2 regions of the Actinomadura kijaniata genome follow, and region 1 is predicted to be linked to the other one. Evidence: predicted binding sites of a transcription regulator. Region 1 holds the regulator's gene; the other holds the start of a gene.
What was found. Region 1 encodes HrcA, which represses chaperone genes, less so after heat shock. Its sites were predicted from a motif close to TTGGCACTCTCNNNNNGAGAGTGCCAA; they were not measured.

Region 1 (15,617 bases):
GCGAGCGTCCCGGCCCCGTCGGTGAGATCGACCCGCTCCCCCGGGCCGATCCGCCGCACGGTCGCGGCGTGCCGCCCCTCAGGGCCGTCCAGGACCACCGTGCCGCTGTCGGGCAGGCCGTCCTCGGCCAGGAACACCGGCGGACTCATGAAACCCCCTCATACGGAAAACCCCGCCGCGCGGGGGAGGTCCCTCAACGCGGCGGGGGCGTCCCGTGGCGGCCTTCGTGATAGGCCGCCACGGTCTCTCTTCAGTGCTGGTTGAACACGTCCTTGAGACGCGAGAACACGCCGCTGCGGTGGCCGGGCGCGAACTTGCCCGGCGGCCGCTCCTCGCCGCGCAGCTTGGCGAGCCGGCGCAGCAGCTCCTCCTGCTCCTCGTCCAGCTTGGTCGGCGTCTCCACGTTGATGTGGATCAGCAGGTCGCCGCGGCCGCTCTCGTTGAGGTGCCGCACGCCCCGCCCGTACATGGTGATCACCTGGCCGGACTGGGTGCCGGGCTTGATGTCGACGTCCTCGGGACCGTCCAGGGTCTCCACGGTGACGGTGGTGCCGAGCGCGGCGGCCGTCATCGGGATCTCGACGGTGCAGTGCAGGTCGTCGCCCTCCCGCTCGAAGATCGGGTGCGGCCGTTCGACGATCTCCAGGAACAGGTCGCCGGGCGGGCCGCCGCCGGGGCCGACCTCGCCCTCCCCGGCGAGCTGGATGTGGATGCCGTTCTCCACGCCCGCCGGGATCTTGACCTTGACGGTGCGGCGGGTGCGGACCCGTCCGTCGCCGGAGCACTCCGAGCACGGGTGCCGGATGATGCTGCCGAAGCCGCCGCAGGTCGGGCACGGCCGGGCCGTCATGACCTGGCCGAGGAACGACCGCTGCACCTGCTGGACCTCGCCGCGCCCGTGACAGGTCTCGCACGTCTCGGGGTGGCTGCCGGGCGCGGTGCCGTCGCCGTGGCAGGTCTCGCACAGCACCGCCGTGTCGATCGTCAGCTCGCGCGTGGTGCCGAACGCCGTCTCGTTCAGGTCCAGCTCGACGCGCAGCGTGGCGTTGCGGCCCCGCCGGGCGCGGCTGCGCGGGCCGCGCGCGGTGGCGGTGCCGAAGAAGGCGTCCATGATGTCGCTGAACGGGAAGCCCGCGCCGCCGAAGCCGCCGCCGGCCCCCGCGCCGCCCCGCGCGAACGGGTCGGCCCCCAGGTCGTACATCTCCCGCTTCTGCGGGTCGGAGAGCACCTCGTAGGCCTGGGTGATCTCCTTGAACTTCTCCTGGGTCTCCGGATCCGGATTGACGTCCGGGTGGAGTTCGCGCGCCAGCCGCCGGTAGGCCTTCTTGATCTCGTCGGCCGTGGCGTCACGGCCGACGCCGAGGGTCGCGTAGTAGTCGTTGGCCACTTACGACCCCGCCAGGATCTGTCCCACGTAGCGTGCCACTGCCCGTACCGCTCCCATCGTGCCGGGGTAGTCCATGCGTGTCGGCCCGAGCACTCCCAGCCGGGCCAGAGTGTGGTCGCCGACGCCGTAGTCGGCGACGACCACCGAGGTCGATCGGAGTCCCTCGTCGGGATTCTCGGTGCCGATCCGCACCGTAACACTAGAGGAGTCTCCGGCCTCACCGAGCAAGCGCATCAGCACCACCTGTTCCTCCAGCGCCTCCAGCACGTCGCGCAGGCTGCGGGAGAAGTCCACCGCCGCGAGGTTGGCGGCCCCGGCGAACACGATCTTCTCCTCGTGCTTCTCCACCAGGGTCTCCAGCAGCACGCTCAGCACCGACGCCACGACCGGCCGGTCGTCGGCGCCCACCTTCTCGGGCAGCTCCGCCACGGCCGTGGGGACCTCGCTCAGCCCGCACCCGTCCAGGCACGTGTTGAGCAGCGCCCGCAGGTGCCCGATCGACTCCTCCGACACCGGGCCGGGGGTCTCGATCACCCGCTGCTCGACCCGGCCGGTGTTGGTGATCAGCACCAGCAGGAGCCGGTTCACGGCGACGGGCACCAGCTCGACGTGGCGCACGGTCGAGCGGGTCAGCGAGGGGTACTGCACGACCGCGACCTGGCGGGTCAGCTGCGCCAGCAGCTTCACCGTGCGTCCGACGACGTCGTCCAGGTCGTAGGCGCCGCTGAGGAACGTCTCGATGGCGCGGCGCTCGGCCGCCGACAGCGGCTTGATGGTCGAGAGCCGGTCCACGAACAGCCGGTAGCCCTTGTCGGTCGGGATCCGCCCGGCGCTGGTGTGCGGCTGGGTGATGTAGCCCTGCTCCTCCAGCACCGCCATGTCGTTGCGGATGGTCGCCGAGGACACCCCGAGCCTGTGCCGGTCCACCAAGGCCTTGGAGCCGACCGGCTCGTTGGTGGAGACGTAGTCCTCGACTATCGCGCGGAGGACCGCGAGTTTCCGGTCGTCGAGCACGTGGTCACCTCCCCTGCCCCCGTACTGGCACTCCATACTTTCGAGTGCCAAGTGTACGACCCGGCGGGCCCACTCTGGAGGGCCGCGCCCGTGCGGCGTCCGCCACGCCCGGCGACGAGGATCTTCCGGGTCCCGGCGTTCCGGCGGGTTAATGTGCTGGCCTGTGCGGAGCAAGGACTACGGAAACGACGTTCTGGGCGGGAACTGGCGGCTGCCCCGCAAAGGTCAGATCCCCGAGGTGCCCGCCGAGCCGGGGCTGGTGGCGGAGGACCCCGCCAGCGGGTTCTGCGGCGCGGTGGTCGCCTGCGACAAGTTCGGCGTGACGCTGGAGGACCGCTTGGGCAAGCGGCGGGTGTTCCCGCTGGCCAAGGCGGGTTTCCTGATCGACGGCAGGCCGGTGACGCTGGTGCGCCCGGCGGCGGCGCCCGCCGGACCGGCGCGGTCGGCGTCGGGGTCGGTCGCGGTGCGGGGGCTGCGGGCGCGGGTGGCCGAGGAGAGCCGCATCTACGTGGAGGGCGTGCACGACGCCGAGCTGGTCGAGAAGATCTGGGGCCACGACCTGCGCGTCGAGGGCGTGGTGGTGGAGTACCTGGAGGGCGTGGACGACCTGCCCGCCATCGTCGAGGAGTTCGGGCCCGGCGAGGGGCGCAGGCTGGGCGTCCTGGTGGACCACCTGGTGGAGGGCTCCAAGGAGAGCCGGATCGCCGCCCGGGTGACGTCGCCGCACGTTCTGGTGTGCGGGCACCCGTTCGTCGACGTGTGGGAGGCCGTCAAGCCGTCGGCCGTCGGAATCGACGCCTGGCCACGCGTCCCTCGCGGCGTACCCTGGAAGGAGGGGGTGCTCGCCGCACTCGGCTGGGGGGATGACGTGGGAGCCGCCTGGAAACGCATCCTGGGCTCGGTGACGACCTACGCCGACCTGGAGCCGGCCCTGCTGGGCCGGGTCGAGGAGCTGATCGACTTCGTGACCGCCCCCTAGGCCACCGTCCGCTCCACCGAGGAGCCCGCCATGTCGCAAGGCCCGCCGGAACGTCCCGACCAGCAACCACCGACCCCCGGCCAGCAGGGCCATGGCTGGCCCGGCCAGGAACAGCAGCCCTACAAGGGCCACGACCAGCAGGGTTACGGTCAACAGGGGTATGGCCAGCAGGGTTACGGACAGCAGGGGTACGACCAGCAACCGGGGTACGGGCAGCAGGGGTACGGCCAGCAGCCCTACGCGCCGCCGGGGTACGGGCAGCAGGACTACGGGCAGCAGGGCTACGCCCAGTCCGGCTACGACCCGTACGCCGGTTACGGGCAGGCCCCCGGCTACGGCCAGATGCAGCCCCACGCCCAGCAGTACGGGCAGCAGCACGGCCAGCAGTACGGGTACGGCGCCCCGGCCGGTTCCGATGACCGCACCTGGGCGGTGCTGTGCCACCTCGGCCAGTTCCTGCTGGGGTTCCTGGCGCCGCTGCTGGTCTACCTGATCAAGAAGGACGAGTCCCCGTTCCTGCGCTGGCACGGCGCCCAGGGCCTCAACTTCGCGATCACTCAGCTGGTGTACATGTTCGTCAACATCATCCTGATCTTCCTGCTCGTCGGGATCCTCACCACCGCGGCCCAGGCGATCGCGATGATCGTCTACCTGATCCTGGCGGCGGTCGCGGGCAACCGTGGCGAGTACTACCGCTTCCCGGCCTTCATGGCCTGGCCGATGTTCCGCTGAGCCCGGGAAGCGGCGGTACCCGCCGTCACGACAGGCCCTTGTAGGAGGCCGGGACGCAGACCTTCAGCGGCTTGACGACCGTGTCCGACCGGTTGCCGGTCCAGATGGTGGCGCCCGCGTCGCCCCGGACGCAGATCTTGCCGCCCTTCTTGATGCCCTTGCCGTCGCGGCCCCAGCTCCAGCCGACGGGCGCGCCGGTGTTGTGCTGGACGAAGCCCGAACCCGCGCCGTAGCCGGTCGAGCGGCTGGCGACCTTGGTCCTGCCGCACGAGCGCGTGCCGCTCAGGCTGACGCCGAACTGGCTGCCCCGGCCGAGGACGACGCCGACCGAGGACTTGCAGTTCCAGTCGTACCAGAGCTGGAGGATCCTGGCCTTGGAGACCTTGGCGGCCCGGCCACCGGAGCACTTGGTCGCCGTCGCCAGCGTGAGCTTCGGCTCCACCAGCGTCGGGTCATGGAAACGCACCCGGATCCCGCGGTTGAACTTGTAGGCGTTGCGCACATAACGCAACTTCCCCGACACCCGGACCTTCATCGCCTTCTTCAACGGCTTCGAATAGAAGCAGTACCCCTCCGAGTAGGAGTACGAGAAGGCCTTCTTGCCCAGCGCCGACGCCGCCCCGACGTCCGTACCCGCATGAGCGGGCAACGGCGCCAGCACGGCCCCGGCCACCACCGCCCCGGCCGCGACGGCCAGGCCACGGCGGATCACGACAGGCCCTTGTAGGAGGCCGGGACGCAGACGTCGAGCGCCCTGATCACGCTGTCGGACCGGTTGCCGGACCAGATGGTCGCCGCGCCGTCGCCGTGCAGGCAGATCCTGCCGCCCTTCTTGATGCCCTTGCCGTCGCGGCCCCAGCCCCACTTGGCCGGCGCGCCCGAGTTGTGCTGGACGAAGCCCGAACCCGCGCCGTAACCGGTCGAGCGGTGCGCGCGCTTGGTCTTGCCGCACGAGCGGGTGGCGCCGACGCCCGCCTGCCAGGGCAGGCCGACGAAGACCGAGACGTTGGTCTTGCAGGACCAGTCGTACCAGAGCTGCTCGACCTTGGCCTTGGAGACCTTGGCGGCCCGGCCGCCGGAGCACTTGGTCGCCGTCGCCAATGTCACCTTCGGCTCCACCAGCGTCGGGTCATGGAAACGCACCCGGATCCCGCGGTTGAACTTGTAGGCGTTGCGCACATAACGCAACTTCCCCGACACCCGGACCTTCATCGCCTTCTTCAACGGCTTCGAATAGAAGCAGTACCCCTTCGAGTAGGGGTAGGAAAACGTCTTCTTGCCCAGTGCCGACGCCGCCTCGACATCCGTACCCGCATGAGCGGGCAACGGCGCCAGCACGGCCCCGGCCACCACCGCCCCGGCCGCGACGGCCAGGCCACGGCGAAGAATCTGCGTCACGCTTTCGCCCTCCATTGAGCGATTTCCGACTGGAACGCGACGAAGGTTAACAGCGGCCGACCACCGGGAAACAGGACCAGAAATCCCACTGCCACTAGTGCCCAGGCACTAATTCGAACCTTTATTGCATCGGTCGGCGCGAAATGTGACGGCGATGTTAAACAAAGCTCACCGCGGTTCAGGTCAGGTCGCGGACGACCGCGTCGGCGAGGAGGCGGCCGCGCAGGGTGAGGACCGCGCGGCCGTCCTCCTCGTAGGGGGCCCGTTCGAGCAGGCCGTCGGCGACGGCGCGGCGGGCCCCGGCCCCGTCCAGCAGGTCGGCCGGGCAGCCGTCGGCCAGCCGGAGCTCCAGCATGATCCGTTCGATGCGGCGGTCCTCGTCGTCCAGGACCTCGCGGGCGTGCGCGGGGGTGGTGCCCTGGGCGAGGCGGGCGGCGTAGGCGGCGGGGTGCTTGACGTTCCACCAGCGGGTGCCGCCGACGTGGCTGTGCGCGCCGGGGCCGACGCCCCACCAGTCCGCGCCGGTCCAGTAGAGCAGGTTGTGGTGGCAGGCCGCGTCGGGCGAGGCGGCCCAGTTGGAGATCTCGTACCAGGTCAGGCCGTGGTCGCTGAGCATCCGCTCGGCCATCAGGTAGCGGTCGGCCATCGCGTCGTCGTCGGGGGCGGCCAGCTCGCCGCGGCGGACCTGGGCGGCCAGCCGGGTGCCCTCCTCGACGATCAGCGCGTACGCCGAGACGTGGTCGGGGCCGCAGGCCAGGGCCGCCTCCAGGGAGGCGCGCCAGTCGTCGTCGCTCTCGCCGGGGGTGCCGTAGATCAGGTCGAGGTTGACGTGCGCGAAGCCCGCCTGCCGGGTCCACTCCACGACCTGCGGGACCCGGCCGGGGGTGTGGGTGCGCTCCAGCACCCTCAGCACGTGCTCGCGGGCGCTCTGCATGCCGTAGGACACGCGGGTGAAGCCCGCCTCGCGGAGGCCGTCCAGGTAGGCCCGGTCGACCGTCTCGGGGTTGGCCTCGGTGGTGACCTCGGCGTCCGGGGCCAGGCCGAACTCGGCGTCGATCGCCTTCAGGATCCGCCCGAGGTCGCCGGTCGGCAGCAGCGTGGGCGTGCCGCCGCCGACGAACACCGTGCGGACGGGCAGGTCGGCGTCGCCGAGGACGCGGCGGGCCATGCGGACCTCGGCGACGGCGGTGTCGGCGTAGGAGTCGCGGCTCGCGCCGGGGCCCAGCTCGGTCGCCGTGTAGGTGTTGAAGTCGCAGTAGCCGCAGCGGGTCACGCAGAACGGCACGTGCACGTAGAAGGCGAACGGGCGCTCGCCCAGCCCCGTCAGGGCGCTGCGGGGCAGCGTCCCGTCGGCGGGTACGGGGTCACCATCGGGAAGGGTCGCGGGCACCCCTCAAGTCTGCCGCGCGTTCCCCGATGCTCGGGCCCTGCGCAGCTTGTCGCCCAGCCAGCCGGGGATGTGCTCCTCGGCGCGCGGGAACCGGTCCAGGTCCTGCGCGTAGGCGGCCGGGGGCAGCGGGGGCGTGAAGTCGGGCTCGGCGTCGTAGTCGAACTCGACGGTCCAGCGGCCGGACCGCTCGACCTCCAGCCGGGCGGTGAACCAGGCGCCCTTGCCGCGCCGGTACATCGCCCGCCGCAGCTCGTCCATCCTCCCGACGGCGCGGCCGGGCGGGGTGGCGGCGCGCACGGCCCCGTCCGGGCCGGTGATCTCGAACAGGGCGCTGTCGATGCCGACGGTGGCGCGGAACTCCAGGGCGAGCCTCGTCCAGCCGAGCGGGGCGGCCGCGCGCAGTGCGCGGACCGCGCCGTTCACCGTCTCCCGTTCCCGCGGAGTACGGAGAACCTGCTCGGAGTGCGTCACCCTGCGAACCTCCGATACCCCGGGGCGCCCGTGCCCCGTCCAGACGACTGCTCCCCCGACCGTACCGGCAGACCGGCGCGGGACCGGGGACGACCGGCGTGTCCCGGCGAGCCGCGTCCGGGACGTTCCGGGGCGTCTCCGGCCGACCCGCCACAAGATCCGCTGTCGTCGGGGGCGGCGCGGCGGATAGGGTCGGCCGGGTGCGGAAACAGGGGGCGAACTTCGGACGCAAGCCCGTGCGGGTGGTGCTGACCGGCGGGCCGGACGGCTGGCGGTGGACGCTGTTCCCCGAGCACGGCGAGCCGGAGACCGGGGAGCTGCCGGGACAGGGCGTGCGGTGGAGCGGACGCGGCCGCCGCGACGAGGCGCCCGCCTGGTGGCGGCGGCGGCTGGCCCAGGACGCCGAGGACCTGCGCGAACTGGTCGGATGGAAGCTGACCGACCGGACCTTCGCCGAGCTCGGCGTGGAGGCCGAGATCACCTGGTTCGCGGTGGCCGACCCGGTGGAGTGGGAGGGCCTGGTCACGCTGCGCGACCCGGACCCGGCGCGGTTCCCCGGCGAGGTGCGGCCGTTCGTGGTGACGCTGGAGCCGGGGCGCGGCGCGGTGCTGCCCGACGACCACCTGCTGTTCTCCACGCTCGCCGCCGACGCCTGGGCCACCCTGGGCGCGGTCGCCGGACAGGTCGGGACCGCGCCGCCGCGCGCGTCGTTCCTGTGCGGCTGGAACGACCACCGCAGCGTGCGGGTCGGGCGCGGCTCGCTGCACGTGTCCACGCAGGTCGGCGGCGACGGCGTGGAACGCCTCGGCGAGGTCCACGGCACGCGCCCCGCCGGCTGGGGCGGCAACCCCGAGCTGCGGTTCCGGCTGGACGGCATCGACCTGCTGGACGAGCCCGCCGCCGACGTGGTCGCGCTGCTGGAGGGGCTCGGCCACGAGATCGAGCGCCGGCACGGACACCACCTCCTGCGCGCCATGGGCCTCACCCTCGGCGGTCCCGACGAGCGCGGCGGCCGGTTCACCTCGGTCGGGTTGCGGCTGCCGGACGTGCTGGCGGACGCCTGGCGGTGACCTCCCCCGGCGGATCCCCCACGACGCGCGGGAACCTGCGAACCCCGCGCGCGTCGAAGTAGTCGTACACTTCGCAAACAGCCACCGCAGGAACTCGGAGGACCCTCCCATGGCCTACGGGCCTCCCCCGCAGCCCGGCCCCGGTCAGCAGCCCGGCTGGCAGCAGCAGCCCTGGCAGCAGCAGGGCAACGCCTGGCAGCAGCAGCCCCAGGGCGGCTGGCAGCAGCAGCCTCAGCAGGGCCGGGGCGCGCAGCAGCCCGGCCACTTCGGTCCGGTCAGCGACGAGGAGAAGACCTGGGCGCTGATGGCGTACGTGGGCCAGTTCCTGGTCGCGGTGATCGCCCCGGCGGTCGTCTACCTGGGACGGGCGCGCTCGCCGTTCGTGCGCCGGCACGCCGCGCAGGGCCTCAACATGGGCATCGCGTCGCTCGTGGTGTGGGTGGCGGGTCTGCTGCTCCAGCTGCTGTTCGCGCCCCTGGTGTGGGCGCCGCTGGTCTTCACCGCCGCGATCATGGTGTTCCTGGTCTACGCGGCGCGGGCGGCCAACCGCGGCGAGTTCCGCAAGGTGCCCGCGGTACTGGCCTGGCCCTTGATCAAGTAAGGTCCCGGGCCGCGCCCCGCCGTCCCGCGCGGGACGGCGGGGCGCGCCCGTCAGTCCCCGGCCGGACCGGGGAGGATCGTCATCGTGCCGGGCTCGCCGGGCGGCTGGTCCAGGCGCACGACGCGGCCGGGGTAGGTGCGTTCGGCGATCTCCACGTCGCGTTCGTCCCACTCGCCGTAGAACACCGGGCAGCCGTCCCACAGCTCGACCTTCTCCGCGCCGGTGGGCCAGCGGTGCCCGAACGCGTCGATGAGGATCGGCTCCTCGCTGCCCGGCAGGTCGGGGCCCGCGGGGCGGGCGGCGGTCCGTTCGGACACGGTGGCACTCCTTCGGGGGGCGGGGCGGCCGGGCAGCCGGTCGAAGATCTTGTCGGGGGCGATCTCGATCGGGAAGGGGCGGGTCAGGGCGGCCGACCGGCCCCCGGCGATCACGACCCCCTCGCCGTAGTGACCGTCGTCGCCGAGTTCGTGGACGTGGACCCGCGGCCCGTCGTCCCGGACGTCCACCACCCAGTACGCGGGCACCTCGAACCGCTCGTAGAGGTCCTTCTTGGTCCCCAGGTCGCGGATCCGGGAGGCGGCGGAGACCACCTCCACGGCCAGCAGCGGGGCGCCCCGGACGTACCAGAGGTCTCCGCGGGCCTGGTCCGCGCGGTAGACCATCAGGTCGCAGCGGATCCAGGTGTCGTCCGACAGCCGGGCGCCGAACCCGGTGAGCGACTCCTGCCCCGGCTCCTCGGCGAGCCCGATCGGGACCACCAGGTCCGAGACCAGGACCTGGTGCAGCAGCGTGTGATTCACAACGCCCAGTCTCCTCTCGCGGACAGCCCGTCACCACCGCTTTGCGCGATCCCCCGGGAAACGCGACATCCCCGGGGCGCACGGCGTCCCGGGGATGTCCGCGAAAGCGTTACTTCTTGGGCTTGTCGGCCGGCTCGGCCGTGTTCAGCGCCGCGACGAAGGTCTCCTGCGGGATATCGACCCGTCCGCAAGAGACACAGCATCCGCTTCTTGCCCGCCCCAGCACCGCCTACTTCTTGGGCTTGTCAGCCGGCTCGGCCGTGTTGAGCGCGGCGACGAAGGCCTCCTGCGGGACGTCGACCCGTCCGATGGTCTTCATCCGCTTCTTGCCCTCCTTCTGCTTCTCCAGCAGCTTGCGCTTACGGGAGATGTCGCCGCCGTAGCACTTGGCGAGGACGTCCTTGCGGATGGCGCGGATGTTCTCGCGGGCGATGATGCGCGAGCCGATCGCGGCCTGGATGGGCACCTCGTACTGCTGCCGGGGGATGAGCTCCTTGAGCTTGGAGGTCATCATCAGGCCGTACTCGCGGGCCTTGTCCTTGTGGACGATCTGGCTGAACGCGTCCACCGACTCGCCCTGGAGCAGGATGTCCACCTTCACCAGGTCGGACTCCTGCTCGCCGCTGGGCTCGTAGTCCAGCGAGGCGTAGCCGCGGGTGCGGGACTTCAGCTGGTCGAAGAAGTCGAAGATGATCTCCGCCAGCGGCAGCGTGTAGCGGATCTCGACCCGGTCCTCCGACAGGTAGTCCATGCCCAGCAGCACGCCGCGGCGGCCCTGGCACAGCTCCATGATCGCGCCGATGTGGTCCGAGGGGGTGAGGACGGTGGCCCGGACGACCGGCTCGAAGACCGTGGCGACCTTGCCCTCGGGGAACTCGCTGGGGTTGGTGACGACGTGGTCGGAGCCGTCCTCCATCACCACCTTGTAGACCACGTTGGGCGCGGTGGAGATCAGCGTGAGGTTGAACTCGCGCTCCAGCCGCTCCCGGACGATCTCCATGTGCAGCAGGCCGAGGAACCCGCAGCGGAAACCGAAGCCCAGCGCCGCCGAGGTCTCCGGCTCGTAGACCAGCGCGGCGTCGTTCAGCCGCAGCTTGTCCAGCGCGTCGCGCAGGTCGGGGTACTGGTCGCCGTCCATCGGGTACAGGCCCGAGAACACCATCGGCTTCGGGTCCTGGTAACCGCCCAGCGGCTCGGCGGCGGGCCGCCCGGAGGTGGTGACGGTGTCACCAACGCGCGCCTGCCGCACGTCCTTCACGCCCGTGATCAGGTAGCCCACCTCACCGACGCCCAGGCCGCCGACCGGCTTGGGCTCGGGCGAGATCACGCCGACCTCGAGGGTGTCGTGGGCCGAGCCGGTGGACATCATCAGGCTCTTGTCGCGGCGCGACAGGTGCCCGTCGATGATCCGGACGTAGGTGACCACGCCCCGGTAGGTGTCGTACACCGAGTCGAAGATCAGCGCGCGGGCCGGGCCGTCGGGGTCGCCGACCGGCGCGGGCACGGTCGCCACGATCCGGTCCAGCAGCTCCGCGACGCCCTCGCCGGTCTTGCCGGAGACCCGCAGCACGTCCGAGGGGTCGCAGCCGATGATCCCGGCGAGCTCCTCGGCGTACTTCTCCGGCTGCGCGGCCGGCAGGTCGATCTTGTTGAGGACCGGGATGAGGTGCAGGTCGGCGTCGAGCGCCAGGTACAGGTTGGCCAGCGTCTGCGCCTCGATGCCCTGCGCGGCGTCGACCAGCAGGACCGCGCCCTCGCAGGCCGCCAGCGACCGCGACACCTCGTAGGAGAAGTCGACGTGGCCGGGCGTGTCGATCAGGTTGAGGACGTGCTCCCGGCCGTCGACGGTCCAGGGGAGGCGGACCGCCTGGCTCTTGATCGTGATGCCGCGCTCGCGCTCGATGTCCATGCGGTCGAGGTACTGGGCGCGCATCTGGCGCTCCTCGACGACCCCCGTCAACTGCAGCATCCGGTCGGCGAGCGTCGACTTGCCGTGGTCGATGTGCGCGATGATGCAGAAGTTGCGGATGATCGCGGGGTCGGTCTTGTTGGGCTCAGGCGCTGGCACCGGGGTCCGTTCGCAAACTCGCGGGTGGGCAGGGAACTGGCAGATCTTGCCTTATCCCATAGTCCCATGTTCCGCGCGGTGCTCCGTGCAGCCCGTCTGGTTTTGGGCCCGCGCGCGGGATTGGTAAGCTGAGCCACTGCGTGTGGCGTAGCGTCGTGCCCCGGGGCACCGTCCGCCCCGTTCAACGTTCGTTGATGCCTGTCCACCCCTCGGTGGCAGGTGAAGATCGCAACCTACAAGCTGAGGCTCTACGACGTGGCTAACATCAAGTCCCAGATCAAGCGGAACAAGCAGAACGAGAAGGCGCGCCTTCGCAACAAGGCCGTCAAGTCGGAGCTGAAGACGGCCATCCGCAAGTTCCGCGAGGCCGCTGACGCTGGCAACGTCGAGGAGGCGATCGCCGCCCAGCGCCACGCCGCCCGCAAGCTCGACAAGGCCGCCAGCAAGGGCGTCATCCACAAGAACCAGGCCGCCAACCGCAAGTCGGCCATCGCCAAGCGCGCCGCCGAACTCCAGGCCAAGTGACCGCACCCGGCCGCGGCCGGGTGAACGTCACGCTCTCGACGAGGCCGTGATCCCCTCGGGGACCACGGCCTCGTCGTGCTGTCCTCCTCCGTGCCGCCTTTCTCCGGGGACGACCACATGGACGAACGCCGCCTGGTGAAGATCTCCAAATATCTCGCCAAGCATCTGCGCCACCGGCCGGAGCGGATCGGGCTGACGCTGTCGCCCGAGGGCTGGGCCGAGGTGGACGAGCTGCTGGCGGCCGCGGCGCGGCACGGCTTCCCGTTCACGCGGGACGAGCTGGAGCACGTGGTGGCGGCCAACGACAAGCGGCGGTACGCGTTCGACCCCGCGGGGCGGCGGATCCGCGCCAGCCAGGGGCACACGGTCCAGGTGGACCTGGACCTGCCGGTGACCGCCCCGCCGCCGCTGCTCTACCACGGGACGACCGAGCGCGCGGTCGCGGCGATCCGCCGCGAGGGGCTGCGCCGGATGGAGCGGCACGCGGTGCACCTGTCGCCGGACGCGGAGACGGCGCGGCGGGTGGGCGCGCGCCGGGGGCGTCCGGTGGTGCTGGTGGTGGACGCGGCGGCGATGGCCGCCGACGGTCACGAGTTCCGGGTCAGCGCGAACGGCGTGTGGCTCGTGGAGCGGGTGCCGCCCGGATATCTGCGTTGATCATCTCTTCGGTCTCGGCCCAGGTCAGCGGGGTGCGCACGCCTTCGGGCGCGGGTCCCGCCTGCGGCCCGAACAGATAGCGGTACGGCACGGTCCCCGCCAGGGCGCGGTGGACGTCGGCCCGGTCGTCGATCATGTGGGTGATGCCGAGTTCGGCGCAGTGGACGGCCTTGTCGGCGCGTTTGCGGCAGAACCGCACGTTGCCGCGGGGCAGTCCGGTGCGGCGGTAGAAGTCGTGGTGGTCCAGCCAGGCCAGGGTGCGGCGCTGCACGCGTTCGCCGCACTTGGAGATGATCCAGGCGCGCCCCTCGAAGAGCGCGACCAGGCGGGGCAGGGCCTCGAAGGCCCCCTCGGTGGCCGGGGAGGCGAGGGCCTCGGCGAAGCCGCCGCTCAGGAAGGCGGTGTCGGCGTCGCCGGGGGCGAGCGGGCCGCCGTGGACGACCCGGCCGAAGTCGACCCCGAGCCGGGGTGGTTCCGTGGTGTTCATGGTCTCAGCCTGGGGGCCGCACCACTCGAACAGAACTATGGATCGGCCCCGGAGCCATAGTCTCTGTCTATGGAACTGGGCCGGCTCTCCACCGACGCGCTGGCGTCGTTCGCGGTGTTCGCGAAGCATCTCAACTTCACCCGGGCCGCCGAGGAGCTGCACATCTCCCAGCCCGCCCTGCACGTCAAGGTGCGCAAGCTGGCCGAGACGCTGGACCGTCCCCTGTACCGCAAGGAGGGGCGGCGGCTGACGCTGACGCCGGAGGGCGAGGCGGTGGCGCGGTTCGCGCGCGAGCTGGACGACCGGGCGACCGCGTTCCTGGCCGAGGTGCAGGGCCGTTCCCCGGGCCGCGTCCCGGTCCTGGCGGCGGGCGAGGGGGCGTTCCTGTACCTGCTGGGCGAGGCGGTCCGCACGGCCGCGCCCCGCCCGCGCCTGGTCAACGGCGACCGCGCCCGCACCCTGGCGGCCGTCCGCACCGGCCGCGCCGACCTGGGCGTGGCGGTCCTGGACGTGCTCCCCCACGACCTGGCCGCCGTGCACCTGGCGACCTATCCGCAGGTGCTGGTGGCGCCGGAGGACCACCCCCTGGCCGGGCGCCCGTCCCTCACCCTGGCCGACCTGGCGGACGCCTCCCTGGTGGTCCCGCCGCCGCACGGCCCGCACCGGATCATGCTGGAGCGCGCGCTGCGCGCCGCGCAGGTCCCGTGGTCGGTGGCGGTGGAGGCGTCGGGCTGGCCGCTGATCCTGCACTTCGCGGCGCTGGGCGTGGGCCCGGCGGTGGTGAACGGCTGCGTCCGCGTTCCCGAGGGCCTGGTCGCCCGGGAGATCACCGACCTTCCGGCGGTCCCCTACCACGCCGTCCACCGCCCCGACCGCGCCGGGGACCCGCTGGTCACCGGGCTGCTGGCGGCGATCAGTTCCCGGCTTCCCCCCGCCGCGGCGCGGGGCGGGCGGCGGGCGTCAGGTGACCGGCGGCCTTGAGGGTCAGCAGGACCGGCGCCGACTCCACGGCGCGGACCGGCAGGGCGCCGAGCCGGCGCGTGAGGTAGCGGTGCAGGTCGGCGGGGTCGGAGCAGAGCACCTGGGCGAGCAGGTTGGTGGGGCCGGTGGTGGCGACGACGGCGGCCGGTTCGGGATGGGTCGCCAGGGTGGCGGCGACCCGGTCCAGGTGCGCCGGGGCGACCGACATCCACAGCAGGGCCTGCGTCGTCACGCCGAGCACGGCGTCGTCGATCTCGACGTCGAAGAAGACCGCCCCCGGGCCCGCAGCGCGGCCAGCCGCCGCGCCACGGTGTCCGGTGACCAGCCGGTGGCCCCGGCCAGGTCGGCGTGGGTGGCGCGGCCGTCGTGCCGGAGGGCGTCGATCAGCGCGCGTTCGGCGTCCGTGGGAGGGGCCCGTCCACCGGCTCCGCGGTCGGCGGCACGAGCAGGCGGCACTGCTCCTCGCTGAGGGCGCGGACGCGGCCGTGCCAGGTGGTGGGGCCGCCGCGGTAGGTGTGCAGCAGGCAGTGCGCGGAGACCCCGAGGACGCCGCCGCTGCGCGGCACGTCCCGCAGCAGCGACGCCGCGGCCCCGCCGCCGTGCGGGGCGCCCACGATCGCGAAGATCTCGGTGTCGCCGCTGGTGAGCCGCACCCAGGAGGTGTCGGGGCGCCGGGCCAGCGCGTGGGCGAGCGACCGGGCGGCGGCCGGGGTGGCGGTGAGCCGCACCACCCACCGGGTCCGCCCCGCCTGGTGGAGGTCGGGCAGCCCGACCACGCGCAGCCCCGCCTCGGCGCGCAGCCGCCGGTAGCGGCGGGTCACGGTCTGGGTGGAGACGCCGAGCACCTCGGCGATCCGGCCGAACGAGGCCCGCCCGTCCAGGTGCAGGGCGTGCACCAGCCCGCGATCGATCTCGTCCAGCATGAGCCGATTCCTTGGTCAGAGCGTTGTTGAAGGAACGAATCCCTCAGTATCCCCCCGCCAGGTGGAACAGGCGCGGAGGTCCGCCCCAGCCTGGTTCCGGCCGGAGGGTCCGGCCGCCGGAAGAAGGGGGACGC
Region 2 (15,617 bases), on a different contig from region 1:
GCCGTGCCGCTCCTCCCCGGTCACCCTGATCTCCGACTCGAACTCCGAGGCGTCGCCGACGGTGATCTCCAGGAATAGCAGGGTCTCGGCGCTGCGCAGCCGGTGCAGCTCCCACGCCTCGCGCGCCTTGTCGACGTACTCGGTCTGGTCACGGTCGTCGGGCTCGTTGGCGATGATGCGGATCTCGCCGGCCTCGCACAGCCAGCGCCGCACCTCGTCGGAGATCGTCACCCCGGTGACGCGCAGCTCGGTGGAGCGGGTCGCGCGGGAGACCAGCGAGGTCACCACGATCGCGACGCAGAACAGGACCGCGATGACCAGGCCGTCGGGGCGTTCGACGATGTTGGCGACGGTGGCGTAGGCGAGGATCGCCATGATGGTCCCGAAGCCGAACGCGGCCCCGCGCCGTCCCCGCTTCCACGCCGACAGCGTCGCCGCGACCGCCGCCGACAGGATCAGCGCCAGCACGCCGGTCGCGTACGCGCCGCCCTGCGCCTCGACCTCGGCGCCGAACAGGAACGTGATCGCGAACGACACCACCGTGAAGATCAGCACCATCGGGCGGGTGGCGCGGGACCAGTCCGGGGCCATGCCGTAGCGGGGCAGGTAGCGCGGCACGATGTTGATCAGCCCGGCCATCGCCGAGGCCCCCGCGAACCACAGGATCGCGATCGTGGCGACGTCGTAGGCGGTGCCGAACCAGTCGCCCAGGTACTCGTGCGCGATGTAGGCCAGCGCGCGGCCGTTGGCCTGACCGCCCTCCTCGAACTCCTTGTGCGGGATCAGCACGGTGGTCGCGAAGCTGGAGGTGATCAGGAACACGCTCATGATCAGGGCGGCGGTGGTGAGCAGCTTGCGCGCGCCCCGGATCCGTTCCTGGAGGTCACCCTTGACCAGCGGCATCACGGCCACACCGGTCTCGAACCCGGACATGCCGAGCGCGAGCTTGGGCATCACCAGCAGCGACGCGGCGAGCATCGCGACGGGGCTGGCGTAGTCGACGCGCAGCGCGTTGTTCCAGTCGGTCACCTGCCCCGGATCGCCGATGACCTGGGCGATGGCGGTGCCGACGACCACGACGTTCAGCGACAGGTAGACCGCGACCAGCACCACCGCGATCGAGATCGCCTCGCTGAACCCGACGAGGAACACCGCGCCCAGCGCCGCGATCAGCGCCAGCGTGACCGCGACCTGCCAGCCGTCCATCCAGTGCGGGACGAACGGGTTGTGCAGCAGGTGCGCGGTGGCGTCGGCCGCCGACATGGTGATCGTCACGATGAACGCGGTCGCCACGAACCCGAGCAGCCCCAGCACCAGCAGCTTGCCGCGCCAGCCGGGCAGCAGGCTCTCCAGCATCGACAGCGACCCCAGCCCGTGCGGGCTCTGCCCGGCCACCGACCGGTACACCGGCAGCGCCCCGAACAGCGTGAGCGCCACCAGCATCAGCGTCGCGACCGGGCTGAGCGCGCCCGCCGCGAGCGCGGCGATGCCCGGCTGGTAGCCCAGGGTGGAGAAGTAGTCCACGCCGGTGAGGCACATCACCTGCCACCAGCGGTGCTGCTTGTGCGGCACGTCCTCGTGCGAGGGCACCGGCCGCCGGTGCGGCCCCGTCCTGCGACCGGGCCGGTGCTGCAGTCCCTGCAACAGCCAGCGCCGCACCGACGAACCGCTCGAAGGCTGGACCTCGGTGCTACTCACCCGTTCTCACCCTTTGCCCCCCGTGGCCGACAAAACGGTGCATGCTATCCGCGCTCGCGCCCGCACGGCGATTCACCGACCGTGATCGTCAGGGTGTCCCCGCCCTCGGCGGCCCTACCCCCGGGCCGCATGGGTTGATCTTCCGTTCGGGGCGGGGGGCGCGCCACCGTCCGGCCGGCACGGGGAGACGCGCCGCCGGGGCGCCGGCGCGGATCGCGCCGACGCCCGCCTTGGACGTCTCAGGCGTTGAGGAGCCCGAGCATCTGCCGGATCTGGTCGGACCGCGACTCCACGACGCGCTGGGCGAACGCCTTGGTCTCGGCGTCGCCGCCCCTGCTCGTCTCCGTCCGGGCCATCTTCACCGCGTTGTGCTGGTGGGCGAGGAAGAGGCTGAGGAACGCGTTCTCGAACTCGGCGCCCTTCGCGCCGCGCAGGGCGCGGATCTCCTTCTCCCCGGTGGCGGGCATGCCGCCGTGGTCGGCGTGCGCGCCCGGCGCGTGGTCGACCGTGGTCGGCTCGGACCAGCGGGTGAGCCAGGAGCGCATCGTCCGCACCTCGTCGGCCTGCGTCGCCGCGACGGCCGCGGCCAGCCTGCGCACCTCCTCGCGCGGCGCCCGGCCGGCGGCCAGCCGGGCCATCTCCAGGCCCTGCCGGTGATGCTCGATCATCATCTGCAGGAACATCACGTCGGCGTCGTTGTGACCGGGCGCGGCCGCCGCGTTGGCGGCGGGGCGCCCGTGCCCGTGCCCGTGTCCGGCCTTCGGCGTGCCGGCCCCGGTACCGCACGCCGTCAGCAGCAGGGGGGCCAGCGCCGCCAGCGCCACGGCGCGGCGTCCGAGACGGGGGCTCACAGCGGCAGCCACAGGGCCAGCGTGAACGGCGGCTCCCAGCTGCGGATCGCCGTGTGGGACTGGCGGCAGCGGTACCGGACGCCGTCGTGGGTGACCTCGTCGCCGATGCGGTACGTCACGCCCGCCTCCCACCGCCGCCCCGTCCCGGAGGTGCCGGTCGGCGTCGGCTGGGCGGTCGGCCGGGTGGTCGGGGTGGAGGTCGGCGACGTCGTCGGCGTGGGCTGGGGGGCCGGGGTGGTGGGCGGGGTCGTGGGCCTGGGATCCGAGCCGCCGCCGACGTTCAGGTCGACGCAGTTGTAGAACGCCATCGGGGTGTCGCCGATGTTCCACACCGCGAGGACGGTGCGCCGCCCCGGGAACTCGCCGAGATCGACCTCGTGCGTCACGACCGCCTCGGGCTGGCGGTTGCCGTCGTTGAAGACGGCGACGCGGGTGCCGCCGACGAAGTACTCCCAGGAGCTGGTGCGGTGCCGCGCGGTGAGCGCCCACTTGAAGGTCACCTTGGTGCCGACGGCCTTCGCCGGCCAGTTGCGGCTCTCGTCGGACAGCACGGCGAACTGGCCGAGGTTCGCGTGGCAGTTGCGCAGCCCCTTGGGGCCCTCCACGCTCTGCGGCTCGAACTGGACGGGGCCGCAGTCCGGCACGGCGCGCTGCGCGCACAGCGCCTGCCGGCTCGGCGGCGAGGAGACGTAGCCGTGCGCGGACGCCGGGGACGCGACGACCAGCGTCGACCCGGCGGCCGCGACGGCGGCGAGCGGATAGGCGACGAACCTGCGCATGCGAGGCCTCCGAAGTGTCGTAGGGGGAGGACCGCCGGAACGTCCGACGGCCACGATCACCGTCAGGACGGTAACGACGAGCGTCCTAAGACCTCCTTAAGAGCCCCAAAAGTGATCATGAACGTGCGGCCGGCCGGGCCTGACCGGGCAGGACGGGGATTTCGCCCGGAATTACTTAGGTGCCTAAAGAATTGACAGCTAAAAATCAGAAGGCTAAGAAGAGGGGCATGGAGTTGCGCGATCTCGGCCTCGGTGACCTGGACGAACTCGGTCCCGTGGCGCAGTGGCCCATCGGACGGCTGTTCGCGCTGGCCGCCCAGAAGTCGGGTCCGGTGTTCGCCAAACTGGTCGAGCACACCGGGGTCAGCCCCAGCGGTTTCCTGGTCCTGCGCGCGCTCGACGGCAGGGACGGGCAGCGCCCCAGCGACCTGGCCAGAACGCTGATGGTCAGCCCGGCCACCCTCACCACCGTCGCCGACACCCTGGCGCGCTACGGGCATGTCGAACGTCGCCGCGACGAACACGACCGCCGCGTGGTCCGGCTGCACATCACCGAGACCGGCCGCGGCCTGGTCGCGATGACCGCCGAGCGCATGCAGCCCTACTTCTGGGAGCTGTACGACGTGGTCGACGAGGCCGACGAACCGGCCGTGCGGCGCTTCCTGCTGTCGCTCATCACCCGTTTCGACGCCGTCCTCGGCGAGATCGACATCGACGAGATCCTCAAGCGGGCCACCTCCTCCCCCACCGACGCGCCCCCCTGAGAGGCGTCCGGCACCGCCCCGGCCTCCTCCGGGAAGGGGCCGGGGCGCGGGAATGTCAGAAGTCCATGCCGCCCATGTCGCCGCCGTCGGCCGGGGCGGCGTTCTTCTCGGGCTTGTCGGCGATGACGGCCTCGGTGGTGAGGAACAGCGCCGCGATGGAGGCGGCGTTCTGCAGCGCCGAACGCGTCACCTTGGCCGGGTCGATGATGCCCGCCTCGAACATGTCGACGTACTCGCCGGTGGCGGCGTTGAGGCCGTGGCCGGGGGTCAGGTTGCGGACCTTCTCCACCACGACGCCGCCCTCAAGGCCGGCGTTGACGGCGATCTGCTTCAGCGGCTCCTCCAGGGCGCGCTTGACGATGTTGGCGCCGGTGGCCTCGTCGCCCTCCAGTTCCAGCTTCTCGAACGCCCCGTTCGAGGCCTGGAGCAGCGCCACGCCGCCGCCGGGGATGATGCCCTCCTCCACGGCCGCCTTGGCGTTGCGGACGGCGTCCTCGATGCGGTGCTTGCGCTCCTTGAGCTCCACCTCGGTGGCCGCGCCGGCCTTGATGACCGCGACACCGCCGGCCAGCTTGGCCAGACGCTCCTGGAGCTTCTCGCGGTCGTAGTCGGAGTCGGTGGTCTCGATCTCGGCGCGGATCTGGTTGACCCGGCCCGCGATCTCGCCGGCGTCACCGGCGCCGTCCACGAGGGTGGTCTCGTCCTTGGTGACCACGACCCGCTTGGCCCGCCCGAGCATGTCCAGGGTGGTGGACTCCAGCCTCAGCCCGATGTCCTCGGAGACGACCTGGCCGCCGGTCAGGGTGGCGATGTCGCCGAGCATGGCCTTGCGGCGGTCGCCGAAGCCCGGGGCCTTGACGGCCACGGACTTGAACACGCCCTTGATCCGGTTCACCAGCAGCGTGGCCAGCGCCTCGGACTCGACGTCCTCGGCGATGATCACCAGCGGCTTGCCGGTCTGCATGACCTGCTCCAGCACCGGGACCAGGTCCTTGTTGGCCGAGACCTTGCCCTGGACGATCAGCAGGTAGGGCTCCTCGAAGACGGCCTCCATCCGGTCGGTGTCGGTGATGAAGTAGGGCGAGATGTAGCCCTTGTCGAAGCGCATGCCCTCGGTGAGCTCCAGCTCCAGCCCGAAGGTGTTGCTCTCCTCGACGGTGATGACGCCTTCCTTGCCGACCTTGTCCATCGCCTCGGCGATCATCTCGCCGATCTGGACGTCACCGGCCGAGATGGAGGCGGTGGAGGCGATCTGCTCCTTGGTCTCCACGTCCTTGGCGAGCTTGGACAGCTCCTGGCTGACCCGTTCGACCGCCGCCTCGATGCCGCGCTTGAGGGACATGGGGTTGGCGCCGGCGGCGACGTTGCGCAGGCCCTCGCGGACCAGCGCCTGGGCCAGCACGGTGGCGGTGGTGGTGCCGTCACCGGCCACGTCGTCGGTCTTCTTGGCCACTTCCTTGACCAGCTCGGCGCCGATCTTCTCCCAGGCGTCCTCGAGCTCGATCTCCTTGGCGATGGACACACCGTCGTTGGTGATGGTGGGGGCGCCCCACTTCTTCTCCAGCACGACGTTGCGGCCCTTGGGGCCAAGGGTGACCTTGACGGCGTCAGCGAGCTGGTTCATGCCGCGCTCGAGACCGCGCCGGGCCTCCTCGTCAAACGCGATCATCTTTGCAGCCATCGCTCCTCCTGCGGTTCTGGGCGGCGTTCCGGGACGGCGCCCGCGACGGACGGCCCGACGGACCTCGCCGTCCCGGCACGCCACCGTGATTGGCACTCGCCTGGTTCGAGTGCCAGGCGACGGTTCGTACCCTAGCCGAAAGTTGCGTGCCACGCATATAGTGCGTGTAGCGCAACAAAGAAGTGGCGCATTGCCGGACGGGCGCGGCCCGCCATGGAACAATCCACCGTTGACCTGAGGAGATCCGGAGGGGGGTACGGGACCGGCGGTCGGCTGCCACGCCCCGACCAGCCGTTCCTCGACCGCACATGTTCGCCGACGAAGCCCACGACATGCGGACGCGCAACAAGCAGGCCACCCGCGAGGCGATCAGCGCCGCCGCGCTGCGGCTGGCGCTGGAGAAGGGCCCCGAGGGGCTGGCCCTGGTGCGGGTCCGCGACATCGCCGAGGCGGCCGGGGTCGCCCCCCGGACCTACAACAACTACTTCTCCAGCCGCGAGGAGGCGATCTGCGCCTTCCAGGCCGACCAGGCCCGGCGGCTGGGCCGCGCGCTGAGCGCCCGGCCCGCCGGGGAGCCGCTGGACGAGGCCGTCATCGCGGCGGTGACCGAGGTCTTCGCCGATCCCGAGCCGGACCGGGGCGGACTGAAGATGATCATGTCCACGCCGTCGTTGCAGGGCGAGGCGCTGAAGGCGTTCGCCATGGCCGAGGAGCCGCTGGCCGCCGCGATCGCCGAACGCCTGGGCGGCGACGCCGGCGAGCTGCGCCCGGCGGTGCTGGCCGCGGCCGTCGCGGGGGCCGTCCGGGTGGCGGGCCGGCACTGGCTCGACAGCACCGATCCCCGGCCCTTCGCCGAGATCCTGGCCGAGGCCCTGCGCCAGGTGCTCCACCCCTGACCGGCGCGACGGACGGGGGAGCGGCGGCGCCCGCGCCGGTCCGCTGGAGGACCGGGGCGGGCGCCGGTGAGGGACGGGTCAGCGCTTGACCACGGTGCCGGTGGTGCGGACGTCGTAGACCTTCTTGTACCAGCCGCACCAGGTGACCCAGTGCTGCTTGGGCTTGAGCGGGCCCTTGCCCTGCTTGCAGATCTTCCAGGCGCCGTACCGGGTGGTCTTGTACCGCAGGATCCACCGGACGGTGATCTTCTTGTTGGTCAGGTTCTGCCAGGCGCCCTGGGGCTGGTACCGGCCGTTCTTCTTCTTCAGGCACGGCCGCACCTGCAGCGTCTTGGCGTAGTTCTTCTGCCAGCGGGCGCACTCGCCCTTGGCCTTGACCCCGGTCGGGGTGCCCAGCAGCGTGGCGACGGCCGTGCCGGGGGCCGCGGAGTCGAGCGTGGCGGCGGCGGGGGAGGGGGCCGGCGGGGCGGTGTGGGCCTGGGCGGCGGGCAGGGCCGGGCCCAGGGTCAGGGTGGCGGCGGTGGCCAGGCCCAGCAGAGCGGCCCGGGACGTCAGTGCGGTAGGCACGGGACTCCTCCAGGGAGGTGGTCGGGATCGGCGGCGGGGGTGCCGCCGTCACCGATCCGACCAGCCCCCGCCCCCGGCCCGACAGAGGTCGGGCGTCCCCCGGGACCCGGCGGGACGTCCCGCCCGCTGACCTGGGGTGATATCCGTCCCAGCGGGACGGCCCGGACGCTGCCGCCTCGGCGAGGTTCGGGACACGCGCTCAGAGGCGGGGGCGGGGTAGGCCGTGGACGGCGCGAAGGCGTTCGCCGGTCTGGACCTCACCGGCCACAGACCGGTGAACGCGGCACCGGCCAGGGTGACGGCGCCGGCCGTGAGGAAGGTGCTGTTGCCGGTCCAACACTGGATCGGCGTGGGGTGGTGCGGGAAAGCCGGGGTGTAGGTAGGCTTCGCATCAACAGGTACACGCTAGGTTCCGACTCGACAGACCCTGCATACCGCCCGGTTGCCTACGCGGTGTTGGCCCAGGTCAGCGCATCGAAAGGTGGCCGTCGGCCTGGTCTGTCCACCCGCACCGCTGTCCACCGCCGAAGCCCGGTCCCGGCCGCATCGGCGGACACCGCCGCCGAGTCATGCGAACTTGATCGCACTTACTTGGCCGCACGAGTCCTATAGACACCCCAAGACAACGCATACTGGGCTTGATGAAAACTTCCCGTGCAGTCACAAAACGTCACCTTCCCACCAGCCCGTTCAAGGCTCCGGCGCCGCCTCCGCCGGTCGAGCGCTTCGAGGTCAACGACCGGGTCACGCACGACAAGTACGGCCTGGGCATGGTCATCGGCGTCGACGAGGCAGCCGTGCTCGTGGACTTCGGGCCGCAGAAGGTCCGGATCGCCACTCCCTTCGCCAAGCTCGAAAAGCTCTGAGACGCACTCCGGTCCCGCCACCCGCGGGTGGCCTCACCCTTGAGAACGCCCCCGCGCGCCAGCGGTCGGCGTAGCGCACCGATCCCGACGACGCGATCGAACGCGACCGGACTCCCCGGACGGCGGAGTTCCCGCCACCGGCCCGCCCCAAGCTGACCAAGACGACGATGTTCGCCCAGTGCCGCGAGCTGGGCTTGCACCCGCCTGCCCCTGTATCGGCAGAGATTCGCCCACGACAATTTTTCTGACCTACGGGCCGAGGAGCCCGCAGGCAGTCGTCCCCTAGTTCCTCCGGGCCGCGTCCTGAATCGCGGGAGGAACGCCGCCGTCCCGCGCTGACCGGAGTCGGCGTACTCGCATGTGCATCTGGTGACATCTCCTCCGGCGATCGGGGGAGTCCACCGGGTTACGACGACGGGCAGGCCCGCTTCCGCGGACCTGCCCGTCGTCGTTCTGCTCCAGGCGCGCCGCTGGAGCGCGCGGAAGCCGTCACTCTCGTTCACTGACTGGTGGACGAGGATCGAACCCGTTTCCGTGCCAGCGGAGATGGTGGCGGTCCGGCCGCCCGCAAAACGGCCGCGGGGGCCGTGATCGATGATCACGGCCCCCGCGGACCCATGCGCGCTGTACCCCCTACCGGATTCGAACCGGCGCTACCGCCTTGAAAGGGCGGCGTCCTAGGCCGCTAGACGAAGGGGGCCCCAGGGTCGCGGTTGGAGTCGCAACCCTTCACTAGGCCAGCATAGGGGACAACCAGGGGCGACGTGCAAACGGTTATGCCCCTTCGCGTGGGGTCGGGGTCGCGGTGCTGGTCGCGGGGGGTGTGCTCGGACTCTGCGGGCTCTGTGGACTCTGCGGGGTCTGCGGGGTCGGGGTGATGGGGCGGTCGGGGGACGGTTCCAGGTGGCGTTCGATCTGGGCGGAGGTCAGGCCGAGGCCGCCCAGGCGGATGTCGTCCCAGCCCTGGAGGCGGTGGGACGTGCGGGAGAAGTACAGGACCGACAGCTCGATGGGGGTCGGCTGCTCGTTCTCCAGGCCGCGCAGGCCCGCGCCTCCGGTGGAGCCCTGGACGAACAGGCGGGTCCCGGTGGGCAGGAGCTTCGTGTTCCGCTTGTGGGCGTGGCCGGACAGGAGCAGGGGGGCCTGGCCGGAGTAGCCCTCGGCCTGGGCCGGGTCGTGGACGGCGATCAGGTCGGGGGTCTGGCCGGACGCGCGCAGCCTCTCGGCCTGGGTGCGGCCCAGCGCGCGGAGCTGGTCGGTGCCCACGTTGTCGTCGCGGGTCGTCTTGTCGGGGGTGAAGCGGGGGTCGCCGATGCCGTAGATCCGCAGGCCCTGGACCTCGCGCATGGCGTCGTCGAGGACGATGGCGTTCTTCTGGCGGGCCACCGCGCGCTGGGTGCCCCGGGAGTCGTGGTTGCCGCGGATGTAGACGTAGGGGACCTTCAGGGTCCCGATGTCGTCGGCGAAGCGGTCCTCGGGCTTGCTGCCGTGGTCGGCCAGGTCGCCGGTGTCGATGATCAGGTTGACCTGGAACTGGGTGGTGACCGAACGGATCACGTTCCAGGCGGCCGGGTTGAGGTGGATGTCGCTGACGTGCAGGACGCGGATCGTGGACGGGTCCGGTTCGTAGGTCGGCAGGGTCGAGGTGGCGGAGTAGAGCTTGGAGACGTTGCCGACCAGGCGGGCGAGCTGGACGCGGTAGGCGGAGAAGCGCTCGACGATGTTGCGGGTGTCGCCGACCAGCTGGGGCGCGTTGGCCAGCAGGCCCGTGTAGCGGGGTTGCGCGATCGAACGCGGGTCGAACGTCGCCCAGGTCGCCAGCGCGATCACCAGCGCGGCGGCGACGGCCGAGCCGAGGCCGAGCAGGGCGCGCCGCCAGGACCGGAAGACCAGCAGCCCGGCCAGGAACGACGCCGCCAGTGCCAGGCCGAGCGCGCGCAGGAGCAGGACGATGATCCCGTGGCGCAGGTCGGCGGCGATCCGATCGGTGATCTTTTCGAGGGCGGTGCCGTCCTCGATCAGCTTGCGGGCCGGCTCGGGGTGCAGTTCGGCGACCGAGGCCCGGAGCTGGAACGGGCCCTCGTGCGTGTCCATGTGGAGCGCGCCCAGCGGGGGGATCTGCACCGTGGTGCCGCCTGACCAGGAGGGACGCAGGTGGAGGGAGACCTCGGTGGGTCCCACGGGGGTCTCGACACGGCCGCCGAGCAGCAGGCCGATCATGCCGCCGAGCAGGCCGACGGCGATCACGGCGAGGATCCGGGCGGTCCGGCGGGCGCGGGGCCCGGTCAGGACGGACGGGAGCCGGACGGAGGTCCGGACGGGCACGATTCCTCCTTCGGTCGCGCACAATGGTGGGCGTGATCGATATGTCGCGGGACGAGTTCGAGAACCTGGTGGCCGAGGCCCTCGACACCATCCCGTCCGAGCTGACCGCACTCATGCGCAACGTCGTCATCGTCGTCGAGGACGACGCCCCCGAGCCCGGTCTGCTCGGCCTTTATCAGGGCGTACCCCTCACCGAGCGCGGTGACTGGTACGCGGGCGTCCTGCCCGATCACATTTCGATCTACCGCAACGAGACGTTGCAGATCTGCGACAGCCCCGAGGACGTCGTCGAGGAGGTCCGGATCACGGTGGTCCACGAGATCGCGCATCATTTCGGAATCGACGACGACCGGCTGCACCAGCTCGGATATTGAGTCCGGCGGCGCCCGAACGGCGAGGTGGGGGGCGGTCCCCACGGGGGCGATACCGCGCGTTCCGGCAGATCACGGGACGGCAAAGGTGCCCGCCAATTGCCCACTCTGGGTCACATAACTACCACGCAGCGTGAGTTAATGGGAGTGTCGCCCGGCGAGCGCCGGACGGAACTGGAGCGCGCGTGGCGGAAAAGCAGACCGGGCGGCACCGGCGTCCCCCGGAGGCCCAGGCCACCTACCGCGAGGTGTTCGCGGTGGGGGAGTTCCGCGCGCTCTGGGCGGCGCAGGCGCTGTCGTTCGTCGGGGACCAGCTGGCGCAGGTCGCGCTGGCGGTGCTCGTCTACAGCAACACCGGCTCGGCGCTGCTCACCGCCCTCACCTACGCCCTGACCTACCTGCCGCCGATCGTGGGCGGCCCGGTGCTGTCGGGGCTGGCCGACCTGTTCCCGCGCCGCACCGTGATGGTGGTGTGCGACGTGCTGCGCGCCGCGCTGGTCGGGCTGATGGCGGTGCCGGGGCTGTCGATGTGGGCGCTGAGCGCGCTGGTGTTCGCCACGGTGCTGCTCGGCGCGCCGTTCAGCGCGGCACGGGCGGCGGTGCTGCCGGACGTGCTGGACGGCGACCGCTACGTCGCCGGGTCCGCGATCAACAACATCACCCACCAGGCCAGCCAGATGGTCGGGTTCGTGGCGGGCGGCGCGGTGATCGCGGCGGTGGGCGAGCACCGGGCGCTGGCGCTGAACGCCCTGACGTTCGCGGTGTCGGCGCTGATCCTGCTGGCGGGGACGCGGCGGCGGCCCGCCCCCAAGCGGCGCGGGCGCCAGTCGCTCGGCCTGTGGCGGGGCACCCGCGACGGGGCGCGGCTGGTGTTCGGCGACCCGACGCTGCGGGCGCTGGTGTCGTTCGCGTGGCTGTGCGGGTTCTACGTGGTCCCCGAGGGGCTGGCCGCGCCGTACGCGGCGACGTTCGACGGCAGCCCCGTGACGGTGGGGCTGCTGATGTCGGCGATGCCCACGGGGATGGTGCTGGGCGCGTTCGTCTACAGCCGGTTCGTGCGGCCCACCAACCGGATCCGGTCGATGGGCTGGATGGCGATGCTGGCGTGCGCCCCGCTGGTGGCCTCGGCCATGCATCCGCCGCTGTGGGCGGTGCTGGCGCTGTGGGCGCTGTCCGGGGTCGGCAGCGCCTACCAGCTCGCGGCGAACGCGGCGTTCGTCGCGGAGGTCCCGGCGGAGGGGCGCGCCCAGGCGTTCGGGCTCGCCCAGTCCGGCATCCTCGCCGGTCAGGGCTGCGGGATCCTGGCGGCCGGCGCGGCGGCGCAGCGGCTCGGCCCCGAGACGGTGGTGGCGCTGGCGGGCGCGCTGGGGCTGTCGGCCGCGGCGATCCTCGCCGTGAACTGGAACCAGGTCCGCGGCACGGTGATCGCGGCGATCCGCGACCGGTCCGAACCCGCCCCCGTGCGGGCCCCCGGCCGTTCGGAGGAGGCGCGGGCGAACGGCCGGTCGTCGTACGCGGGGGATCGGCGCGCGTCGGCCCCGTGAGGGGTCAGGCGGTCTTGCTGGTGGCCTTCTCGTGGACCTCCCTGGCCTTGACCTTCGCCTTGGTGATCATGTCCTGTACGGCGGGCGACTCCTCGGCCTTCTTCAGCAGGTCCTCGCCGACCGAGGCGGGGGCGCCGTCCTCCGGCATCACCAGCCAGGCGATCGCGTACAGCGCGATCCCGGCGCCGCCGAAGAAGGTGAACGCGCCCAGCCCGAGCCGGACGAGGTTGGGGTCGACGCCGAAGTAGCGGCCGACGCCGGCGCACACCCCGGCGACCATCTTGCCGTCGCGGGTGCGGCGCAGCTTGCGGTCGGTCGGGGCGATGTCCTTGTTCATGTCCATGACCCGATGGTGCGCCACGGGGACCGGCGGCCGCATCGGGGAACGGCCCTGACCCGTCCCTGACCGCACCCCGGACCCGCGGCGGAGGCGGGGCCCGCCGTACCCTGACGGCGGACCCCGGTGGAAGGAAGGACCCCTCATGGACGTGCTGCGCGTCGATGACCAGCTCACCGACGAGGAACGGATGATCCGCGACACCGTGCGGGCGTTCACGGCCGAGAGGGTCGCGCCGCACGTGGCCGGGTGGTTCGAGGAGGGGACCTTCCCCGCCCGGGAGCTGGCCCCCGAGCTGGGCAAGCTGGGCCTGCTCGGCATGCACCTGGAGGGGTACGGCTGCGCCGGGGCGAGCGCGGTCGCCTACGGGGTCGCCTGCCGGGAGCTGGAGGCCGCCGACTCGGGGCTGCGCAGCTTCGTGTCGGTGCAGGGCTCGCTGGCGATGGCCGCGATCCACAAGTACGGGTCGGAGGCGCAGAAGAACGAGTGGCTGCCGCGGATGGCGGCGGGCGAGGCGATCGGCTGCTTCGGCCTGACCGAGCCCGACCGCGGCTCCGACCCCGGCGACATGCGCACCCGCGCCCGCCGCGACGGCTCCGACTGGATCCTGAACGGCGCCAAGATGTGGATCACCAACGGGTCGGTCGCCGACGTCGCGGTCGTGTGGGCCCGCACCGACGAGGGCGTCCGCGGCTTCCTGGTGCCCGCCGGGACCCCCGGCTTCACGGCCTCCGACATCCACCGGAAGCTGTCGCTGCGCGCCTCGGTCACCTCCGAACTGGTCCTGGACGACGTCCGCCTGCCCGCCGACGCGGTCCTGCCGGACGTCACCGGCCTGAAGGGCCCGCTGGGCTGCCTGTCGGAGGCGCGCTACGGCATCCTGTGGGGCGCGGTGGGCGCGGGCCGTTCCTGCTACGAGGCGGCGGTGGAGTACGCGAGGACGCGCGAGCAGTTCGGCAGGCCGATCGGGGGGTTCCAGCTCACGCAGGAGAAGCTGGCCTGGATGGAGGTCGCTCTCGGCCAGGCCGGGCTGGTGGCGCTGCACGTCGGGCGCCTGAAGGACGGGCCCGGGGTGACGCCGCAGCAGGTGTCGTTCGGCAAGCTGGCCAACGTCCGCGCCGCGCTGGACGTCGCCCGCCAGGCCCGGACGATCCTCGGCGCGAACGGCATCACCCTCGAATATCCGGTGCTCCGCCACATGAACAACCTGGAGAGCGTGCTGACCTACGAGGGCACCCAGGAGATCCACACGCTGGTCCTGGGACAGGCGATCACCGGGATCGCGGCCTACCGCTGACCTACGGGTGGGGTCGGGGCGGCGGCCGGAAGCCCGGCGGGGGCGTGCCGTTGGACGGCGGGGCCGGACGGGGCGGCGGAACGCTGCCGTTCGGCGGCGGCGCGTACGGCGGCGGAGGCGGCGCGGGCGGCGTGGCCTGGGGGAACGCGTCGGCGGAGACGTAGTGGTCGATGTTGCCCGGCAGGTCGCGCAGCTCGCGGTCGCGCCAGTGGTGCAGGGCCGCCTGGGCGATCTCCAGCTCGGCGCGGACCGTGGCCTCCACCATGCGGGGCAGGGCGGCGTCGCGGGCCTCGCGGAGCAGGCGGGCCTGGGTGAGGATGTCCTCGCCCGCCAGGATCTGGGCGTTCTGCTCCCGGCGGCCCAGCTCGCGGGCGACCAGGTGCCGCCACCTCTCCTCGTCCTCCAGGATCCGCTCGTAGAGGTTCTGGCGGGGCATCAGCGACAGCAGCAGCTTCACGAAGATCGGCAGGATCTCGATCGACGTGAACAGCAGCATCAGCAGCAGGTGCGCCCAGAACAGCGTGCCGGAGCGGTCGGTCAGCCGGTCCAGCGCCTCCAGGCGCTTGAGCAGGCCGGTGGCGTTGGCGTTGCGGGCGGCGAAGCCCGCGTTCAGCTCGTTCTGCTGCCGCTGGAGTGTGGCCAGCTCGGGGCGGACCTTCCCCAGGCGTTCCTGGGCGGCCCGGAGGTTCTCGGCGCGGGCGGTGGTGCCCTGCCGCCGCAGCTGGTCCCGGCGGTCGGCGATCTGGGTTCGGACGTCGTTCAGCTCGGCCTCGGCGGCGGTCAGCTCGCGGCGGCGCTCGCGGGCGAGGGGGCCCTCGCCGGCGCGGCAGCGGCCGGAGCCGCCCAACTCGCACAGCAGTCCCTTGCGGGCGTCGGCGACGCGCCTGAGCGCCTGCTCCTCGCGGGAGCGCAGGCCGACGATGGTGGGGTCGGCGTTCAGGTCCGCACCGGTGTCGCCGCCGGAGGCGATCGTCCGCTCCAGCTGCTTGGCCTCGGTGTCCAGAGCGGCGATGCGGCGGCCGAGGGAGCCATTGGCGGCCGCCGCGGCGTTCCCGTCGGCGCCGGCGCGCTTCATGACCTCCAGCTCCGCCTGGATCTCCCGGTCGAAGACCTGGAGGGTCAGCGGCGTCGACACCACGAACCCGATCAGCAGCGCGAACAGCAGCCGGGGAAGCGCCGGCAGCACGGTCTGCCACCAGAGGGGCTGGCGGTTGACCGTGGTGACCAGCCACCGGTCCAGCATCATGATCGCCAGACCCCAGAGCGTGGCGAACACGACCGCCACCGCCAGCGGGGCCCGCACCGCCATCGCCAGCGCGAACGCCATGGAAATCGCGGCCATCACCGCGGTGATCAGCACCGCCGCGCCTATTCCCTGGTATTTGCCCACCTCGGTGGGGCAGCGCGCGAGGATTTCCGGTCGCGCGCCCGACAGCCAGATCAGTGGACGAAAGCGCGGGGAATTCTTCATGGACGCTGCTTTCCGTGGGGAACGGCGCGGTCGCGCGGCACGGGCGCGCGGGTGAACGGGGCCGGCGGGGCGTGCCAGCGCAGCCGGGGCGGGGCCGGGGCGCCGGAAAGGCGGGGCGGCGGCACGCGGCGCGCCAGCGGACCGCGCGCGAACCGGCTCACGCGGGCGCG

Region 2: the regulator HrcA is predicted to act here: its motif matches at 5,863-5,889, upstream of groL (chaperonin GroEL).

Annotation. Positions count from the first base shown of each region.
Region 1 is NZ_JACJIA010000001.1:1,348,258-1,363,874, reverse strand. Features, by position in the region: gene HNR61_RS06490 (16S rRNA (uracil(1498)-N(3))-methyltransferase) at 1-149, opposite strand, end outside; gene dnaJ (molecular chaperone DnaJ) at 251-1,387, opposite strand; gene hrcA (heat-inducible transcriptional repressor HrcA) at 1,388-2,401, opposite strand; gene HNR61_RS06475 (DUF3097 domain-containing protein) at 2,565-3,380, shown strand; gene HNR61_RS06470 (DUF4870 domain-containing protein) at 3,411-4,112, shown strand; gene HNR61_RS06465 (hypothetical protein) at 4,138-4,824, opposite strand; gene HNR61_RS06460 (hypothetical protein) at 4,821-5,510, opposite strand; gene hemW (radical SAM family heme chaperone HemW) at 5,689-6,900, opposite strand; gene HNR61_RS06450 (hypothetical protein) at 6,904-7,371, opposite strand; gene HNR61_RS06445 (hypothetical protein) at 7,572-8,441, shown strand; gene HNR61_RS06440 (DUF4870 domain-containing protein) at 8,551-9,042, shown strand; gene HNR61_RS06435 (Uma2 family endonuclease) at 9,093-9,842, opposite strand; gene lepA (translation elongation factor 4) at 10,072-11,910, opposite strand; gene rpsT (30S ribosomal protein S20) at 12,166-12,435, shown strand; gene HNR61_RS06420 (RNA 2'-phosphotransferase) at 12,553-13,092, shown strand; gene HNR61_RS06415 (hypothetical protein) at 13,037-13,579, opposite strand; gene HNR61_RS06410 (LysR family transcriptional regulator) at 13,649-14,560, shown strand; gene HNR61_RS46690 (Lrp/AsnC family transcriptional regulator) at 14,493-14,792, opposite strand; gene HNR61_RS50410 (Lrp/AsnC family transcriptional regulator) at 14,789-15,016, opposite strand; gene HNR61_RS49060 (Lrp/AsnC family transcriptional regulator) at 14,944-15,483, opposite strand.
Region 2 is NZ_JACJIA010000002.1:57,004-72,620, reverse strand. Features, by position in the region: gene HNR61_RS07455 (APC family permease) at 1-1,698, opposite strand, end outside; gene HNR61_RS47390 (DUF305 domain-containing protein) at 1,938-2,561, opposite strand; gene HNR61_RS07445 (lytic polysaccharide monooxygenase) at 2,546-3,328, opposite strand; gene HNR61_RS07440 (MarR family winged helix-turn-helix transcriptional regulator) at 3,556-4,092, shown strand; gene groL (chaperonin GroEL) at 4,148-5,773, opposite strand; gene HNR61_RS07430 (TetR/AcrR family transcriptional regulator) at 6,082-6,669, shown strand; gene HNR61_RS07425 (hypothetical protein) at 6,748-7,236, opposite strand; gene HNR61_RS07420 (hypothetical protein) at 7,878-8,102, shown strand; tRNA gene HNR61_RS07415 (tRNA-Glu) at 8,730-8,802, opposite strand; gene HNR61_RS07410 (metallophosphoesterase family protein) at 8,877-10,427, opposite strand; gene HNR61_RS07405 (metallopeptidase family protein) at 10,451-10,801, shown strand; gene HNR61_RS07400 (MFS transporter) at 10,984-12,342, shown strand; gene HNR61_RS07395 (PspC domain-containing protein) at 12,347-12,685, opposite strand; gene HNR61_RS07390 (acyl-CoA dehydrogenase family protein) at 12,825-13,976, shown strand; gene HNR61_RS07385 (DUF4407 domain-containing protein) at 13,978-15,447, opposite strand; gene HNR61_RS07380 (hypothetical protein) at 15,444-15,617, opposite strand, start outside.